One region of the Pedococcus sp. 2YAF34 genome, then DNA from elsewhere that is predicted to be linked to it. Evidence: riboswitches for the same ligand, from Rfam matches in the RefSeq annotation. Region 1 holds a riboswitch; the other holds the start of a gene.
What was found. A riboswitch is a leader RNA that binds a small molecule or an ion and turns the genes downstream of it on or off. The one in region 1 is predicted to bind S-adenosylmethionine.
Positions count from the first base shown of each region.

Region 1 (7,773 bases):
CGGTGTCGGTCACTTCGGGGCTCCCTGCTCGACCGGCACGCGCACCGAGTTGCCCCACTCGGTCCACGAGCCGTCGTAGTTGCGGACGTCGTCGAAGCCGAGCAGGTGGGTCAGGACGAACCAGGTGTGCGACGAGCGCTCACCGATGCGGCAGTAGGCGATCGTGGCGTCAGAGGGGGTCAGGCCCTGCTCGGTGAGGTAGATGGCTTCGAGGTCCTCGCGGGACTTGAAGGTGCCGTCGTCGTTGGCCGCACGGGCCCACGGGACCGACCGGGCGCCGGGGATGTGGCCGCCACGCATCGCCCCCTCCTGCGGGTAGTCGGGCATGTGCAGCAGCTCACCGCTGAACTCGCCGGGGGAGCGGACGTCGACGAGCGCGCCGCCGAGGTGGGCGAGGACGTCCTCCTTGAAGGCCCGGATGGGGGCGTCGTCGCGCTCGACGACCGGGTAGGGAGCGCGGGCGGAGGTGTCGACCGCCGGCACCTCCCTGGTCAGCTCGCGGCCCTCGGCGACCCACTTGGCGCGGCCGCCGTCGAGCAGGCGCACGTCCTCGTGGCCGAACAGGCTCATCACCCACAGGGCGTAGGCGGCCCACCAGTTGTTCTTGTCGCCGTAGATGACCACGGTGGTGTCGCGGCCGACGCCGCGGGCGGTCATCACGGCGGCGAACTGCTCGGGGTCGACGTAGTCGCGGACCACCGCGTCGTTGAGGTCCTGGTGCCAGTCGAGCTTGAGGGCCCCGGGGATGTGCCCGGTGTCGTAGAGCAGGACGTCCTCGTCGGACTCGAGCACGACGATGCCGTCGGGGGCACCGACACGGTCCGCCTCGATCTGGCCCGCGAGCCACTCGGTCGACACCAGGCGCTCGGGGTGCGCGTAGCCGTCGGAGGAGCTGGTGGTCGGGTCGGTGTGCTCAGCCATGCACCCAAGGCTAAACCTGCTGGTCACGCCCCCCTCTGGCAGGATGGCGCGGGAGGGTGGCCGGCCGGCCGCCCCGGGCGACGACGGCAGGGAGAGACGCGTGGGTTTCCTCGGGTTGGGCACGGACGACGCGCAGGTCAAGCCGGCCTCGGCGCTCGAGCAGGCCAGGGCGGGACGCGAGGACACCGGCGTGATCTCCGGCGCCGTCACGGGCCTCGTGGAGCAGCTGCTCGACCTCGGGATCGACGGCAAGGGCCCCTTCGACTCGGCCCAGAAGGTCGCCGACGTCAAGCGCGCCGAGCGGCCCGACGCGGAGAACGCCGTCGACGCCGTCGTGCAGGCCCACCTCAAGCTCGCTGCCGCCGGTGGCTTCGTCACAGGGCTCGGCGGGTTCATCACGCTGCCGGTCGCGCTGCCGGTCAACGTCCTCGAGTTCTACGTCGTCGCGACGCGCACGGTGGCGGCGATCGCCTCGTTGCGCGGCTACGACATCAAGCAGCCCGAGATCCGCTCGGCGGTCCTGCTCACCCTCGTCGGCGCCGACGCCGACGACCTGCTCAAGAAGGCCGGGGTGATGAGCACGGGGCGGTTGTCCAACCTCGCGGCCCAGCGCCTGCCCGGGCCGGCGCTCATGGTCGTCAACAAGGCCGTCGGCTTCCGGCTGCTGTCGACCGCGGGCAAGAAGACGCTCACGCGGTTCGGCAAGGGCGTGCCGGTCATCGGCGGTGTCGTCGGTGCAGGCCTCGACACCTACCTGCTCAAGCGGATCGCCGACCACGCCCGGCACGAGTTCCCGCCCCGCGCGACCGGGTACTGACCCGCCGGGCGAACGGAGACCCGCGGCCGGACCGCTCGCGCCGCGGTGGGAACCCGGCAACCGGGCAACCGGGGAACCGGGGAACCGCGGGAATCGCCGGGACGTCCACGTCGTTGGAACCCTGTTCGGGTGCACCCGCACCCGCACCACCGGAACTGAGGAGACGACCATGGCCGTGAACCGCTGGGGAGCCCTGCGCACCATCGCCTCGGCCCTGCGCACCGCGCTGCGCCCGGGCACCCCGTCGATGGGGGAGCGCGCGGCCAGCGTGCCGCGCCTGCTGCGCGCCACCTTCCGCGGCGAGTACACAGGGACCACCCGCGGGCGCCTGCTGATGATCGCCGCCGCCGTCGCGTACGTGGTGTCGCCCATCGACGTCGTGCCCGAGGCGTTCCTGTCCGTGCTCGGCCTGGCCGATGACGCGGTCGTGGCTTCGTGGATCGCCGCCGCCCTCGTCAACGAGACCGAGTCGTTCCTGCGCTGGGAGCGGACCGGAAGCCCCCTCTCCTCCGATTCCTTCGGCGGCTCGAGGGGCCGGCGGCGTGGGGCCGGGCGCACCGTGCCCGGCCACGTCGTGCGCTGAGTCCAGCCGCGTCCCTGAGTCCAGCCGCGTCGTGCGCTGAGTCCAGCCGCGTCCCTGAGTCCAGCCGCGTCGTGCGCTGAGTCCAGCCGCGTCGTGCGCTGACAGCATGCGCGGGTTGTCCACAGAGGCGCCGGCTCGCTGGGCTGGTCCACAGCCCTGAGCCAGGGGTCTCGTCCACCGCCACCGGAGTCGCGACGGTGGCTGCATGGAACCCATCAGGCTCGCTGGCCCCGCCGACGTCCTCGCCGTGCTGCCCTACCAGCTCGGCTACCACCCGAGCGACTCGTTGGTCCTCTGCGCACTGAGGGGCGGGCGCTTCGGGATGATCGAGCGGATCGACCTGCCGCCTCCCGAGCACCTCGACGAGGCGTGCACCTCGGTGGTGGCGCCCATGGTCCGCGAGGACCCGGACGGCGTGCTGCTGGTGGGCTACGAGACCGAGCAGGGTGCCTCGAGGGCGTTGTCCGACGCGGTGCGTGACGCCTTGGGCGACGCCGGCATCAGCGTCATCGACCGGATGGTGGTCCGCGACGGGTGCTGGTCCGCGCCGGACTGCCGTTCGGGGTGCTGCCCCGGGGACGACGACGCGCAGCCGGTGCCGCGCGACGTCCCGGCGCTCGCGGACTTCGTGGGACTGGAGGTGGCGCCGTTGAGCGCCCGGGACGACCTGGCGGCCCTGGTGCGCGGTGAGGGCCGCCTCGTGCCCGAGGTCGCAGCCCTGGTCGCTGACGGGGAGGGTGAGCGCGCCGCGGCCAGGCCGGACGGGCTCGGGCCGCGGGCAGTGGCCGTGCACCGACTTCGCCGACTCTCCACCTGGGCGGTCGTCCTCGACGTCGGGGTGGGAGCCAGAGCGGTGGAGTCGCTCACGGCGCGGGAGGTCGCCGACCTCGTCGACAGCCTGCTCGACGTCGGGCTGAGGGATGCCGTCATCGCCTGGCTCTGTCCGGGGACCCTCCCGCTCGAGCTGCTCCCGGACGACCTCGCCGACGCGGTGGCCACCAGCCTTCCTGCGGCGGTGTGGGCCGACCGTGCGGGCGGCGACGGCGCGTCGGTGGTCGCGGGCCGGCGGCTGCTGGCGCGGCTGCAGTGGGTGGTGCGATCGGTGCCCGACGACCTCGCCGCGCCGGTGCTGACGGTCCTGGCCAACTACGCGTGGTGGCTCGGCGACGGCGCGCTGACCCGGGTGGCGCTCGACCGGGCGCTGGAGCACGAGCCCGGCTACCGGCTCGCGCGGCTGCTCGAACGGATGGTCGACCTCGGGTTGCGCTCGCCGACGGAACCGGTGGGGCCGTCCACGGGCGTGCCCGCCTGACGGGGTGGTCCGGGTCTCGGTCGGCGTCCAGGGGGGGCCACCAGGGGGTGTCCTGAGGTGGGCCTCAGGACAGGTCAGAGAGGCGCTCCAGAGGAGCGGTCCAGTGTCCGGACGCGCCGGACGCCCGGGGGAGCGGCTCGTATGATGGGCCCAGGTGATGAGTCCCAGTGCCAAGCCCCGGCTTGCTGGGCGGCAACCCTCCTCGCGGTGGGGTGCCCCGGGTGAGGACCTGGCCGACCCTGTTCTGGGCGGCAAGCGCGATGCCCCAGGAGCACCACCATGACGACGACCTCCCGTCCGCCGACGACCTCTGGCGCCTGGCGACAGGGCGACCCTCCGGGACGGCGCCACTTCGTCGGCCTGGGGGCGGTCGAGCTCGAGCGCGGCGGGGTGCTGCCCGACGTCACCGTGGCCTACGAGACGTGGGGCGAGCTCAACGCCGCCGGTGACAACGCCATCCTCGTCGAGCACGCGCTCACCGGCGACGCGCACGTCGTCGGCGAGGCGGGTCCGGGCCACCCGACGCCGGGGTGGTGGGACGGCCTGGTCGGGCCGGGGCGCCCGCTCGACACCGACCGGTGGTTCGTCGTCGCCTCCAATGTCCTCGGCGGCTGCCAGGGCACGACGGGTCCGTCGTCCGCGGCGCCGGACGGCCGGGCGTGGGGGAGCAGGTTCCCGTTCGTCACCGTCCGCGACCAGGTGCAGGTCGAGACCCTCCTCGCCGACCGGCTGGGTATCGAGCGGTGGCACCTCGTGCTGGGCGGATCGATGGGCGGCATGAGGGCCCTGGAGTGGGCCGTCACCCACCCCTCGCGGGTGGACCGGGCCGTGGTGCTCGCCAGCACGGCCTACGCCACTGCGGAGCAGATCGCCTGGTGCCAGGCCCAGCTGCTGGCCATCCGGTCCGACCCGCACTACCGGGGGGGCGACTACTACGACGAGCTCGCGGGCCCGGACGCCGGCCTGGGCATCGCGCGCCGGATCGCCCACGTGACCTACCGCAGCGAGCTCGAGCTGCACGAGCGGTTCGGTCGCGAGCCCCAGGGTGAGGAGGAGCCGCTGGGCGGGAGCGGGCGCTATGCCGTCGAGTCCTACCTCGACCACCACGCGGGCAAGCTCGCGGGCCGCTTCGACGCCAACTCCTACCTCGTCCTCACCGAGGCGATGAACTCACACGACGTCGGCCGTGGGCGCGGCGGCGTGGACGCCGCCCTGGCCCGCGTGACCGCCGACGTGGTCGTGGTGGCCGTCGACTCCGACCGGCTCTACCCACCGCGGCTCTCCCGGGAGATCAGCGACGGCGTCGCCGGGGCCACGCTGCACACCGTGCGGTCCGACTACGGCCACGACGGGTTCCTCATCGAGCTCGACCAGGTGGGCGCCGTCATCGAGCGCGTGCTCACCTCTCCTGCCTGACCTCGGGTTTTCCGATAGCGTCTGTGCCGCGCGGCCCCTGCCGCGGACGTCGACGAACGAGGAGGTTCCCGTGGCCATCGTTGTGGGGTATGTCCCGACGAAGGAAGGGCGTGCGGCGCTGCGGCGCGCGGCGGACGAGTCGCTGTTGCGCAAGTCCAAGCTCATCGTCATCAACTCCCAGCGTGGTGGGCGGGACTTCGACGCGCAGGAGGCGCAGCGCTTCGAGACCGAGCTGACGCGCATCCAGTCCGAGCTCGACGGCGAGGGTCTCGAGCACGAGGTGCGCCAGCTGGTGCGCGGCAACGAGCCCGCCGAGGACCTCATCGCCGTCGCCGAGGAAGAGCAGGCGGAGTTCATCGTCATCGGCCTGCGCCGGCGCACGCCGGTCGGCAAGCTCATCCTGGGCTCCAACGCGCAGCGCATCCTGCTCGACGCGTCGTGCCCCGTGCTGGCGGTCAAGGCCGACGCCTGAGCGGTTCCGCGCCGATTTCGAGCACGGATGCAAGTTTGCGGGGCATCTCGTTTTACAATGTCCGGAACGAGGTCGCGCAAGGGTCAGCAACGCGCGGTCTTGGCAATACTTCCGCTCCCGCAGTTGTTGTCCCAGGCGTGTCCGATCACGCCTGTGATGGCGTGCGCCGTGCCGCGATCCCGCGACGAAAGGTAGTCCGTGTCGCCTGTGTCCAAGAAGGCTGCGAGCCCCGCTCCGTCTCTCCCCGCCGAGTTCTCCCACCCTGCGCTGCAGCAGCTGCTCATGCAGGGCCGCACCAACGGCTCTGTCGACAGTGGTGCGCTGCGTGAGGCCCTCGAGGGGGCCGAGGTGGCTCCCAAGCGGATGAAGGCGGTCCTGCGCTCCCTGGACGAGCAGGGCATCACGGTCACCCTCGACGCCGCCACCGCCAGCCGCGCCGTCGCAGCGACCACCACGCGGCGTACCGCCACGGCCACGGCCAAGAAGGCCGCCAAGCCGGCTGCGAAGAAGGCCGCTGCGGGCACCCCGGCCGCCAAGACCGACGCGCCGGCAGCCAAGACCGCTGCGAAGTCCGCCGCCAAGCCGGCCACCAAGACCGTGGCCAAGGCGACCACGACGAAGAAGGCGGCAGCTGCCGCGGCCGAGCCCGCCAAGCCCGCCACGAAGAAGGCTGCGGCCAAGGCGACCGCGGCCAAGGCCGGCCCCCAGGACGACCAGGTCAAGGGTGGGGCCGACGACGCCGACGAGGAGGACGCCGAGCCCACCGACGTCGTCGAGTCCGAGCTCGAGGACGTCGTGGTCGAGGACGAGACCGAGGACGCCACCAAGAAGGACACCGAGGAGGACGAGTCCTCCTCCGGGTTCGTGCTGCGCGACGACGACGAGGACGACGCCCCGGTCCAGCAGGTCGTGACCGCCGGCGCCACCGCCGACCCGGTCAAGGACTACCTCAAGCAGATCGGCAAGGTCGCCCTCCTCAACGCCGAGCAGGAGGTCGAGCTCGCCAAGCGCATCGAGGCCGGCCTGTTCGCCGAGGAGCGCCTCAACTCCGGCGACAAGATCGACATGAAGCTCAAGCGCGAGCTGTGGTGGATCGCCCAGGACGGCAAGAAGGCCAAGAACCACCTGCTCGAGGCCAACCTGCGCCTCGTGGTCTCCCTCGCCAAGCGCTACACCGGTCGCGGCATGCTCTTCCTCGACCTCATCCAGGAGGGCAACCTCGGCCTGATCCGTGCGGTCGAGAAGTTCGACTACACCAAGGGCTACAAGTTCTCGACGTACGCGACGTGGTGGATCCGCCAGGCGATCACCCGCGCCATGGCCGACCAGGCCCGCACCATCCGCATCCCGGTGCACATGGTCGAGGTCATCAACAAGCTGGCCCGCGTGCAGCGCCAGATGCTGCAGGACCTCGGGCGCGAGCCCACGCCGGAGGAGCTCGCCAAGGAGCTCGACATGACCCCGGAGAAGGTCGTCGAGGTCCAGAAGTACGGTCGCGAGCCCATCTCCCTGCACACGCCCCTCGGCGAGGACGGCGACAGCGAGTTCGGTGACCTCATCGAGGACTCCGAGGCCGTCGTGCCCGCCGACGCCGTGAGCTTCACGCTCCTGCAGGAGCAGCTGCACTCGGTGCTCGACACCCTCTCCGAGCGTGAGGCCGGTGTGGTCTCGATGCGCTTCGGCCTCACCGACGGACAGCCGAAGACCCTCGACGAGATCGGCAAGGTCTACGGCGTGACCCGCGAGCGGATCCGCCAGATCGAGTCCAAGACGATGAGCAAGCTGCGCCACCCGAGCCGCTCGCAGGTGCTGCGCGACTACCTCGACTGAGCCGGTCGCGCCGGGTGCCCGGCGCAGACGAAGCCAGCAGAACAGGTCAGGCGCCCCTCGGGGCGCCTGGCCTGTTCCACGTCCAGCCGCAGCCACGGTCGCGGCCGCAGTCACGGTCGCAGTCGCCGGCCGGGTCTAGAGGTCGCGGCGGGTGACCAGGCCCAGGGCGAAGGCACGCTCGACGAGCTTCGCCCGCTTCTGGTTCTGGGGGAGGTCCTCGATGTGGAACTTCTGGAAGAGCGTGCGCAGCTGGGTCTTGACCGCGTCGACGCTCAGGAAGAGCTCGCCGGCGATCTGCAGGTTGGACGCCGGCGTGGCATACGCGCCCTCCTGCTTGTAGGGCCGGCACAGCGAGGTGAGGATGTTGCGCTGGGTGGGTGACAGCGACGCGGTCGTGAGGACCTCGGCCTGGACGCTGGTGA
Region 1 is NZ_JBFRFA010000009.1:112,463-120,235, forward strand. Features, by position in the region: gene AB4Z02_RS07375 (SufE family protein) at 1-13, opposite strand, end outside; gene AB4Z02_RS07380 (sulfurtransferase) at 10-921, opposite strand; gene AB4Z02_RS07385 (EcsC family protein) at 1,022-1,738, shown strand; gene AB4Z02_RS07390 (YkvA family protein) at 1,908-2,321, shown strand; gene AB4Z02_RS07395 (DUF4192 domain-containing protein) at 2,527-3,633, shown strand; SAM riboswitch class IV at 3,787-3,897, shown strand; gene metX (homoserine O-acetyltransferase MetX) at 3,913-5,049, shown strand; gene AB4Z02_RS07405 (universal stress protein) at 5,120-5,521, shown strand; gene AB4Z02_RS07410 (RNA polymerase sigma factor) at 5,720-7,351, shown strand; gene AB4Z02_RS07415 (FHA domain-containing protein) at 7,487-7,773, opposite strand, start outside.

Region 2 (7,773 bases), on a different contig from region 1:
GCCCCTACCAGGGGCGGGCGGGGGCGAGGTCGCGGGTGTCGTCGACCGGCACCCAGCCCTCGCCCGTGTGCACGTACTCGTGCCGCGGCCCGTGGGCAGCGAGGTCGGCGACCGCGGCGAGCAGCCGCTGGACGTGGGCGGCGGTCGTGGCCAGGCCGATGCTGGCTCGCACGGCGGTGTCGGGGCCCTCGGCGTACGGGTCGTCGAGGAGCGTGTCCACGCACAGGTGCGCGCAGAACTTGCCGTCGCGCACGCCGATCCCGTGCTCGGCCGACAGGACCGCGGACACGAGCGAGGAGTCGACCCCGTCGACCGTGAACGTCGCGACCGCGACCCGCTCGTGGCCGTCACCGAACAGCGAGTAGGTCTGCACGCCGTCGATGTCGCGCAGGCCGTCGAGCAGGGCCTTGCCCAGGAGCTGCTCGTGCGCCTCGACGGCTTCGCCGTGCTCGCGCAGAGCGTGGCAGGCGGCGGCCAGCGCGATGGCCCCGATGACGTTGGGGCTGCCGCCCTCGTGCCGCGCCGAGCCCGTGTGCCACTGCACCCCGTGCTCGGTGACCGCCTTGGTGGCACCGCCGCCGGGCAGGTAGGGGGCCGCGGCGTCGAGCCAGTCGGCGCGACCGGCGAGGACGCCTGCCCCGAAGGGCGCGTAGAGCTTGTGCCCCGACAGGACGACGTAGTCGACGCCGAGCTCGCCGAGGTCGATGCGGCGGTGGGGGGCGTACTGCGCGGCGTCGAGGACGACGCGGGCACCAGCGCGCCGCGCGACCGCCGCCAGCTCGCGGATCGGCCAGACCTCGCCGGTCACGTTGGACGCGCCCGTCAGGACGACGAGACGGTTGCGGCCCTGGCGGGTCCGCAGGGCCTCCCGGAGCAGGACGACCGCGTCGGCGGCGCTGCCGGGCACGGGGATCCGGACCGTCTGGCGGGCCTTCCACGGCAGCAGTGCCGCGTGGTGCTCGGACTCGAAGACGAACACCGAGGTGTCGCGGGGGAGCGAGCGGGACAGCAGGGTGAACGAGTCGGTGCTGTTGCGGGTGAAGACGACCTCGTCCCCCTCGCGCGCCCCGACGAAGGCCGCCACCTCCGCGCGGGCCTGCTCGTACCAGCCGCTCGTCACCGCGGAGGCGTAGCCCTTGCCGCGGTGCACCGAGGAGTAGGTCCGCAGCGCCGTGTCGACGGCGGCCTTCACGCTGACCAGCGCCGGGGTCGAGGCGGCGTGGTCGAAGTTGGCGTAGTCGGTCGGGCCGTCCAGGGTCGGGACGGGCAGCCCGCCGGACACGACGGCGGGCAGTGCTGAGGCGCTGAGGGAGCGCACGGGCAGGGGCGGGACTGCGCGCAGGTGCTCGCGGGCGTGGGCCAGGGGAGCGGTACGGCGCGTCGCCGCCCGGGAGGCCTCGGGAGTGGTGGGCGGGGTGCTGGCTATCGACACGGAGGTCAGCTCCTGGGTCCGGTGGACCCGGGCTGGGCTCGGGTCCGCGCTTGCCACCTGCTCCTGCAGGCGGCCCGGTCGTCACCCGGAGCACCCCACCGCGGTGGAGGGTTGCTGGTCAGCAAGCCGGGGCTGTGCGCTGACACTCATGACCTTGGTCGACGACGGTAGCGGCCGGCTCGGGGCGGCTCCAGCAGGTGGACCGACCTTCCCGTCATCTGAGACGTGCGGCTGGCTGGTGCGCCTGCGCCGACGCCCGGACGGTGTCCCGGAGGATCCGTGGTCGTCGGCGCAGGCCCCGCCAGACGCCCGCCCAGAGTGGCACCGGCACGCCGTATGGCGACAGGGGTGAGCCCCGTCCGTGTCCGAAGTGATGCACCGGCCTCACCCGTTCGGGGGAGGGGCGGCCCGCGGTCGGAGGGACAGATTGGGCGCAGTGCGACGCGTGTGACGCGTGTGTCCGGTGTGGCCGTCGCGTAGCCTGCGGACCATGGCCACACGTCCGTCCACCTCGACGCGCTCCTCCTCGGCCGGGCAGGCGCGCAAGGGCACCACCACGCGCCCTGCCAACCGCCGTTCCCCTGCGCCACGCAAGCAGCCCGCGCGGGGCAAGGCCAGCGGCGGCGGCCTGCCCCTACCGCTGCGCGCGGTCCGGGGGACGTGGATGGGGATGGCGCACGTCGCAGGCGGCGCCGTCCGCCGGGTCGGCAGCAGCGCCCGCGACCTCGAGCCGGAGCACCGTCGCGACGGCCTCGGCTTCACCCTCCTCGGCCTCGCCATCCTCGTCGCCGCCCGCGAGTGGTGGGCCTTCGAGGGTGCGCTCGGCGACGTCGTCCACGCGGTCGTGGCCGGCACCTTCGGCCGCGTCGCCTACGCCGTGCCGCTGGCCCTGCTCTTCCTCGGCCTGCGCCTGCTGCGGGCGCCCCAGGACGACGGCGCGACGTCGCGCATCGGCATCGGCCTCGGTGCGCTCGCCTTCGCCGCCTGTGGCCTGGCCCACGTGTCACAGGGGATCCCTACCCCACCGCAGGGCGCCGACGGCATGCGCGAGGCCGGCGGCATCATCGGCTTCCTCGCCTCCAGCCCGCTCGAGGCGGCGGTCTCCGTGTACGGCACGGTCCCGATCCTGCTCATGCTCGGCTTCTTCGGCCTCCTGGTCATGACGGCCACGCCGGTGCACATGATCCCCGAGCGCCTCGCCGAGCTGCGCGACCACCTGCTGCACCGCGCGGCCGTCGAGCCCGAGCCGGTCGAGGTCGTCGAGGACAAGCCGCGCCGCCGTCGCCGCGTGATCGAGCCCGAGGGGCCCCTCGACGGCGACGAGGCCTTCGAGAAGGCCGCCGTGGTCGTCCCGGACGGCAAGGGCCTGCGCCCCGGCGAGAAGCGACCCACCGCTCCCGGCGTCCTCGCGCCCGGTGCCGCGGGGGCCGCCGCTGCGGCCGCGCCGACCCGCCCGCCCGTGGTCGAGAAGGCCACCCTCGAGGCGCCGCCGACGACCCCGCTGCCGCAGCGGGTCGAGCAGCTCGCCCTCGCCGGCGACATCACCTACACCCTGCCGGACAACGCCCTGCTCGAGCCGGGCTCGCCCCACAAGTCGCGCAGCGCGGCCAACGACCGTGTCGTCGAGGCCCTCACCCAGGTGCTCGACCAGTTCGACATCGACGCGCAGGTGACCGGCTTCAGCCGCGGCCCGACGGTCACCCGCTACGAGGTGGAGCTCGGCCCCGGCATCAAGGTCGAGCGCGTCACCGCCCTGTCCAAGAACATCGCGTACGCCGTCGCCTCGGCCGACGTCCGCATCCTGTCGCCCATCCCGGGCAAGTCGGCCATCGGCATCGAGATCCCCAACACCGACCGCGAGAAGGTCAGCCTCGGCGACGTCCTGCGCAGCCAGGCGGCCCGCGGGAACGAGCACCCGATGGTCATGGGCGTCGGCAAGGACGTCGAGGGCGGCTACGTCATCGCCAACCTCGCGAAGATGCCCCACCTGCTCGTCGCGGGTGCGACGGGCGCCGGCAAGTCGAGCTTCGTCAACTCGATGATCACCTCGATCCTCATGCGCTCGACGCCCGACGAGGTCCGCATGGTCCTGGTCGACCCCAAGCGCGTGGAGCTCACGGCGTACGAGGGGATCCCGCACCTCATCACCCCGATCATCACGAACCCCAAGAAGGCCGCCGAGGCCCTGCAGTGGGTCGTGCGGGAGATGGACACGCGCTACGACGACCTCGCCCAGTTCGGGTTCAAGCACGTCGACGACTTCAACAAGGCGGTCAAGGCCGGCAAGGTGAAGCCGCTGCCCGGCAGCGAGCGCGTCATCCACCCCTACCCGTACCTGCTGGTCATCGTCGACGAGCTCGCCGACCTCATGATGGTCGCCCCGCGCGACGTCGAGGAGTCGATCGTCCGCATCACCCAGCTGGCGCGCGCCGCCGGCATCCACCTCGTCCTGGCGACCCAGCGCCCGTCCGTCGACGTCGTCACCGGCCTCATCAAGGCCAACGTGCCGTCGCGCATGGCGTTCGCGACGTCCTCGCTCGCCGACAGCCGGGTCGTCCTCGACCAGCCCGGCGCGGAGAAGCTCATCGGCCAGGGCGACGCGCTGTTCCTGCCCATGGGCTCCAGCAAGCCGATGCGCGTCCAGGGCGCCTGGGTCACCGAGTCCGAGATCCAGGACGTCGTCAAGCACGTCACCGACCAGCTCAAGCCCAGCTACCGCGAGGACGTCACCGTCGTCGCGGCCAAGAAGCAGGTGGACGACGACATCGGCGACGACCTCGACCTGCTGCTGCAGGCGACCGAGCTCGTCGTGACGACGCAGTTCGGGTCGACGTCGATGCTGCAGCGCAAGCTGCGCGTCGGGTTCGCCAAGGCCGGCCGCCTCATGGACCTGCTCGAGTCGCGCGGTGTGGTCGGGCCGTCGGAGGGCTCCAAGGCCCGCGACGTGCTCGTCAAGCCCGACGACCTGGCCACGACGCTCGCGCTCATGCGCGGCGACGAGGTGCCCGACCCCGAGCCGGTCTTCGACGGCCAGGCGGCTCCCGACCTGCAGGGCGCGGCTGGCGACGTCGAGCGGACCGACGCGGTGCCGGTGGGGACCTACGCCCCCGGCTACGCGCCCGACGCGCGCTACGCGAACGACCCCGTGGCGGCGCAGTACGCCGGCCGCGAAGAGGTCGAGGAGCCGGCCGACGCCTGGGAGCTCACTGGCCGGGACTGAGTCTCCGCCGGGGCGTCGGCGGGCACGGCCCGGACCGGCGCTGGGGAGCGTGCTGGGCGCGGCCGTCGTCCACGTCGCCCGCGCCAACGCCGTCGACGTGGCGGTCTTCCTCGGCACCGCCGTCCTCATGCTCGTGGTGCTACGGCGCGACCTGCCGCCACGGACGCCGCCCCGGTGGCTGTCCGGGAGGTGGGCCGGACCGGTGGCGGCCTCGGTCGTGGGGCTGGTCGTTGCCGTGCAGCCGCGGGCGTCAGTCGCCGTCCAGCTGACGCTCGCCGTGGTCGGCTTGGTGGGCCTCGTGGTGGTGCTGCGGGCGGGGGAGGGCGCGCCCGTGCCGCGGCTGCCCACCGCACGCGCCTGGGTCTGGACCGTCCCACTGCTGGCCGGCTGCCTGCTCGAGCTCGCCGACCTCCTCTCCCAGCCGGACGCGCAGACCGACAACCCCGACCACCCGACGTTGAGCACCCTGGTCGACCCCCTGCTCGAGGGACGGCCCATCCGGGTGGTCGTGGCGGTCTGCTGGGCCCTGGCCGGGTGGGTCCTCCTGCGGGCCCTCGCGGAGCGGGGGAGCCGGCGGTGACGGCCCGGGCCCTGACCGCCACGGCCAACGTCGCGCTGCTCGCCTGCCTCGTGGTCCTGGCAGCGGTCGCGCAGCGTCGTCCCGACGTCGTGCCGCGGGTGTCGGAGGTCGTGCGGGAGGCCGCGCGCACCCGGGCGGGCCAGCTGCTCCTGCTGCTCGTGTGGTGGTGGCTGGGGTGGCACTTCCTGCTCGCGGCGTGAGACCGGCGCCCCCGCCGGAATGGATGGCGCACGTCCCGTCGTTGCGAACCCTGTGACCGCAGCCCCCGAGATCGCAGCCCCCGACACCCTCGTCCCGACGCCGGACGGCGTGCCCGTCGACGCCGCTGCCGTCGATGTCCGCACCCCGACCGTCCCTGCCCCGGAGACGGCGCCGACCGGTCGGGCCTACCTGCGCTTCGTCCTGGTGCTCGGGGCCCTCATCGCCATCGGGCCCCTGACGATCGACACCTACCTGCCCGCGCTGCCCTCGATCACGCGCGACCTCGGGGCGTCCGAGTCGGCCGTCCAGCTCACCCTCACCGGCATCCTGCTCGGTATGGGGCTCGGGCAGCTGCTCGTCGGGCCGCTCGCCGACGCCGTGGGCCGCCGCCGCCCCCTCATCGCCGGACTGGCGCTGCACATCGCGGCCTCGGTGTTCTGCGCCTTCGCGCCGTCGATCGAGCTGCTGACCGTCGGTCGCGTCCTGCAGGGCCTGGGCAATGCCGCCGTCGCCGTGGTCTCGATGGCCATGGTGCGGGACCAGTTCGCCGGGTCGGCCGCGGCCACCATGCTGTCGCGCCTGATGCTCGTGATGGGCCTGGCCCCGGTGCTGGCGCCGACCCTCGGCGGAGCCATCCTGCAGGTGACCTCGTGGCGCGGGGTGTTCGTCCTGCTCGCCGTGGCCGGAACCATGATGGTGACGCTGGCGTCGTTCGCCCTGCGCGAGACCCTGCCGGCGCACCGCCGTCGCAGGCTGGCGTTCCGCCCGGTCGTGGCGACCTACGGCTCCCTGCTGCGCGACCGCACCTTCGTCGGGCTGGTGCTGATCAGCGGCCTGATGTTCGCGACGCTGTTCTCCTACATCGGCGGCTCGTCGTTCGTGCTCCAGGACATCTACGGCCTGAGCGTCGCGCAGTTCGGCCTGGTGTTCGGGCTCAACTCGCTCGGCTTCCTGACCGGTTCGCAGGTCAACCCGTTCCTGCTGCGGCGGTTCGAGCCCCAGCTGCTCGTCCGCGCCGGCGTCACCATCGGCGCCGTGGCGGCCCTGCTCATGGTCACCTCCGCCGCCACCGGGTTCGGTGGACTGCCCATGGTGCTGGCGCCGCTGTGGTTCATCCTCCTCGCGTGCGGCCTGACCCTGCCCAACACCCCGGCCCTGGCACTGACGCGTCACGGCGAGGCGGCAGGCACCGCCGCAGCGCTCCTCGGCGCCGCCCAGTTCGTCATCGGCGGCGCGGCTGCGCCCCTCATCGGCGCGATGGGCTCCGACTCGGCCGTCCCGATGACGCTGGTCATGGCGCTCACCGCCTCCCTGGCCCTCGTCGTCGCGACCCTGACGCTGCGCGGAAGGCTCACCCCGGCCTGACGGTCCGCGTCGCCCTCAGCCGGTCCCGGCGAACGGTCGCACCGGCGGCCCGGCAGGGGGCTCGGCGAGGCCGGCCCGGATGTGGCCCACGAGGGCGGCCAGCGGGGCCGGGACCTGGGAGGGCGTCAGGGCTGAGGCGAGCGCCTGTGCCACGACGAGCTTGCGCCCCGAGGTGGTTCCCGCGAACCGCCGCAGCTGGTCGTGCACCGGCCGGCCGTCCCACGCGGGCTGCCGCCGGAACGCCAGGAAGCGGTCCAGGAGGCCGAGCCCGGCCAGCACCTCCTGCACCCGGGCCGTGCCGAGCGCGCGCACCAGCTCGTCCTCGAGGTCCCGGTCGCAGACGTGGAAGCCGAGCGCGGCCATGTCGGCCCGCGTGCCCACCGCGTGACCGACCGCTGCCAGGGCGCGGGACAGGAACGGTGCCTCGGCGGCGTCACCGAGGCCGAGGACCCGCGGCCCGGCGCCGTCGGACGCGTCTGCCACGAGTCGGACGAGGTGGTGGCGCACGTTGGTGACGCCGCCCATGTCCACGAGCTGCACGTCGTGGGCGCGGCCGTCCCCGACGCGGCCGTTCCCGACGTGGCCTTCCGCGAGAGACCCGACGCACGAAGGCGCGTCGAGGGCGAGGAGGGCCCGTACGGCGGCGACGTCGCTGCGGCCCTCGAGCAGGACCACGACCCGCGGAACCCTCGGCACGGGTCTCAGTTGCCCTCGAGGTCCTGCCCGCGCGAGCCACGGGCGGCATACACCTGGCAGTCGCTGCCGGTCGACGCCGCCAGGCGGGTGACGAGGTCGGCCCTGCCCTGGGCGGCGGCGATGACGCCCAGGAGGTAGCAGGTCTCCGGGTCGGGAGTCAGAGGGGCGGTCGACGAGACGCCGGCGGACGCCTCGACGGCCTCCAGCCGGACGGACTGACGGTGGTCGACCCAGCCGAGCGCGGCCAGGACCACCGCGACGAGCACGAGCGCGAACCCA
Region 2 is NZ_JBFRFA010000001.1:240,878-248,650, reverse strand. Features, by position in the region: gene AB4Z02_RS01205 (aminotransferase class V-fold PLP-dependent enzyme) at 5-1,432, opposite strand; SAM riboswitch class IV at 1,474-1,586, opposite strand; gene AB4Z02_RS01200 (DNA translocase FtsK) at 1,923-4,652, shown strand; gene AB4Z02_RS01195 (hypothetical protein) at 4,702-5,232, shown strand; gene AB4Z02_RS01190 (DUF6186 family protein) at 5,229-5,432, shown strand; gene AB4Z02_RS01185 (multidrug effflux MFS transporter) at 5,485-6,798, shown strand; gene AB4Z02_RS01180 (hypothetical protein) at 6,814-7,494, opposite strand; gene AB4Z02_RS01175 (hypothetical protein) at 7,500-7,773, opposite strand, start outside.
Region 2: another riboswitch for S-adenosylmethionine. It lies ahead of AB4Z02_RS01205 (aminotransferase class V-fold PLP-dependent enzyme); the one in region 1 lies ahead of metX (homoserine O-acetyltransferase MetX).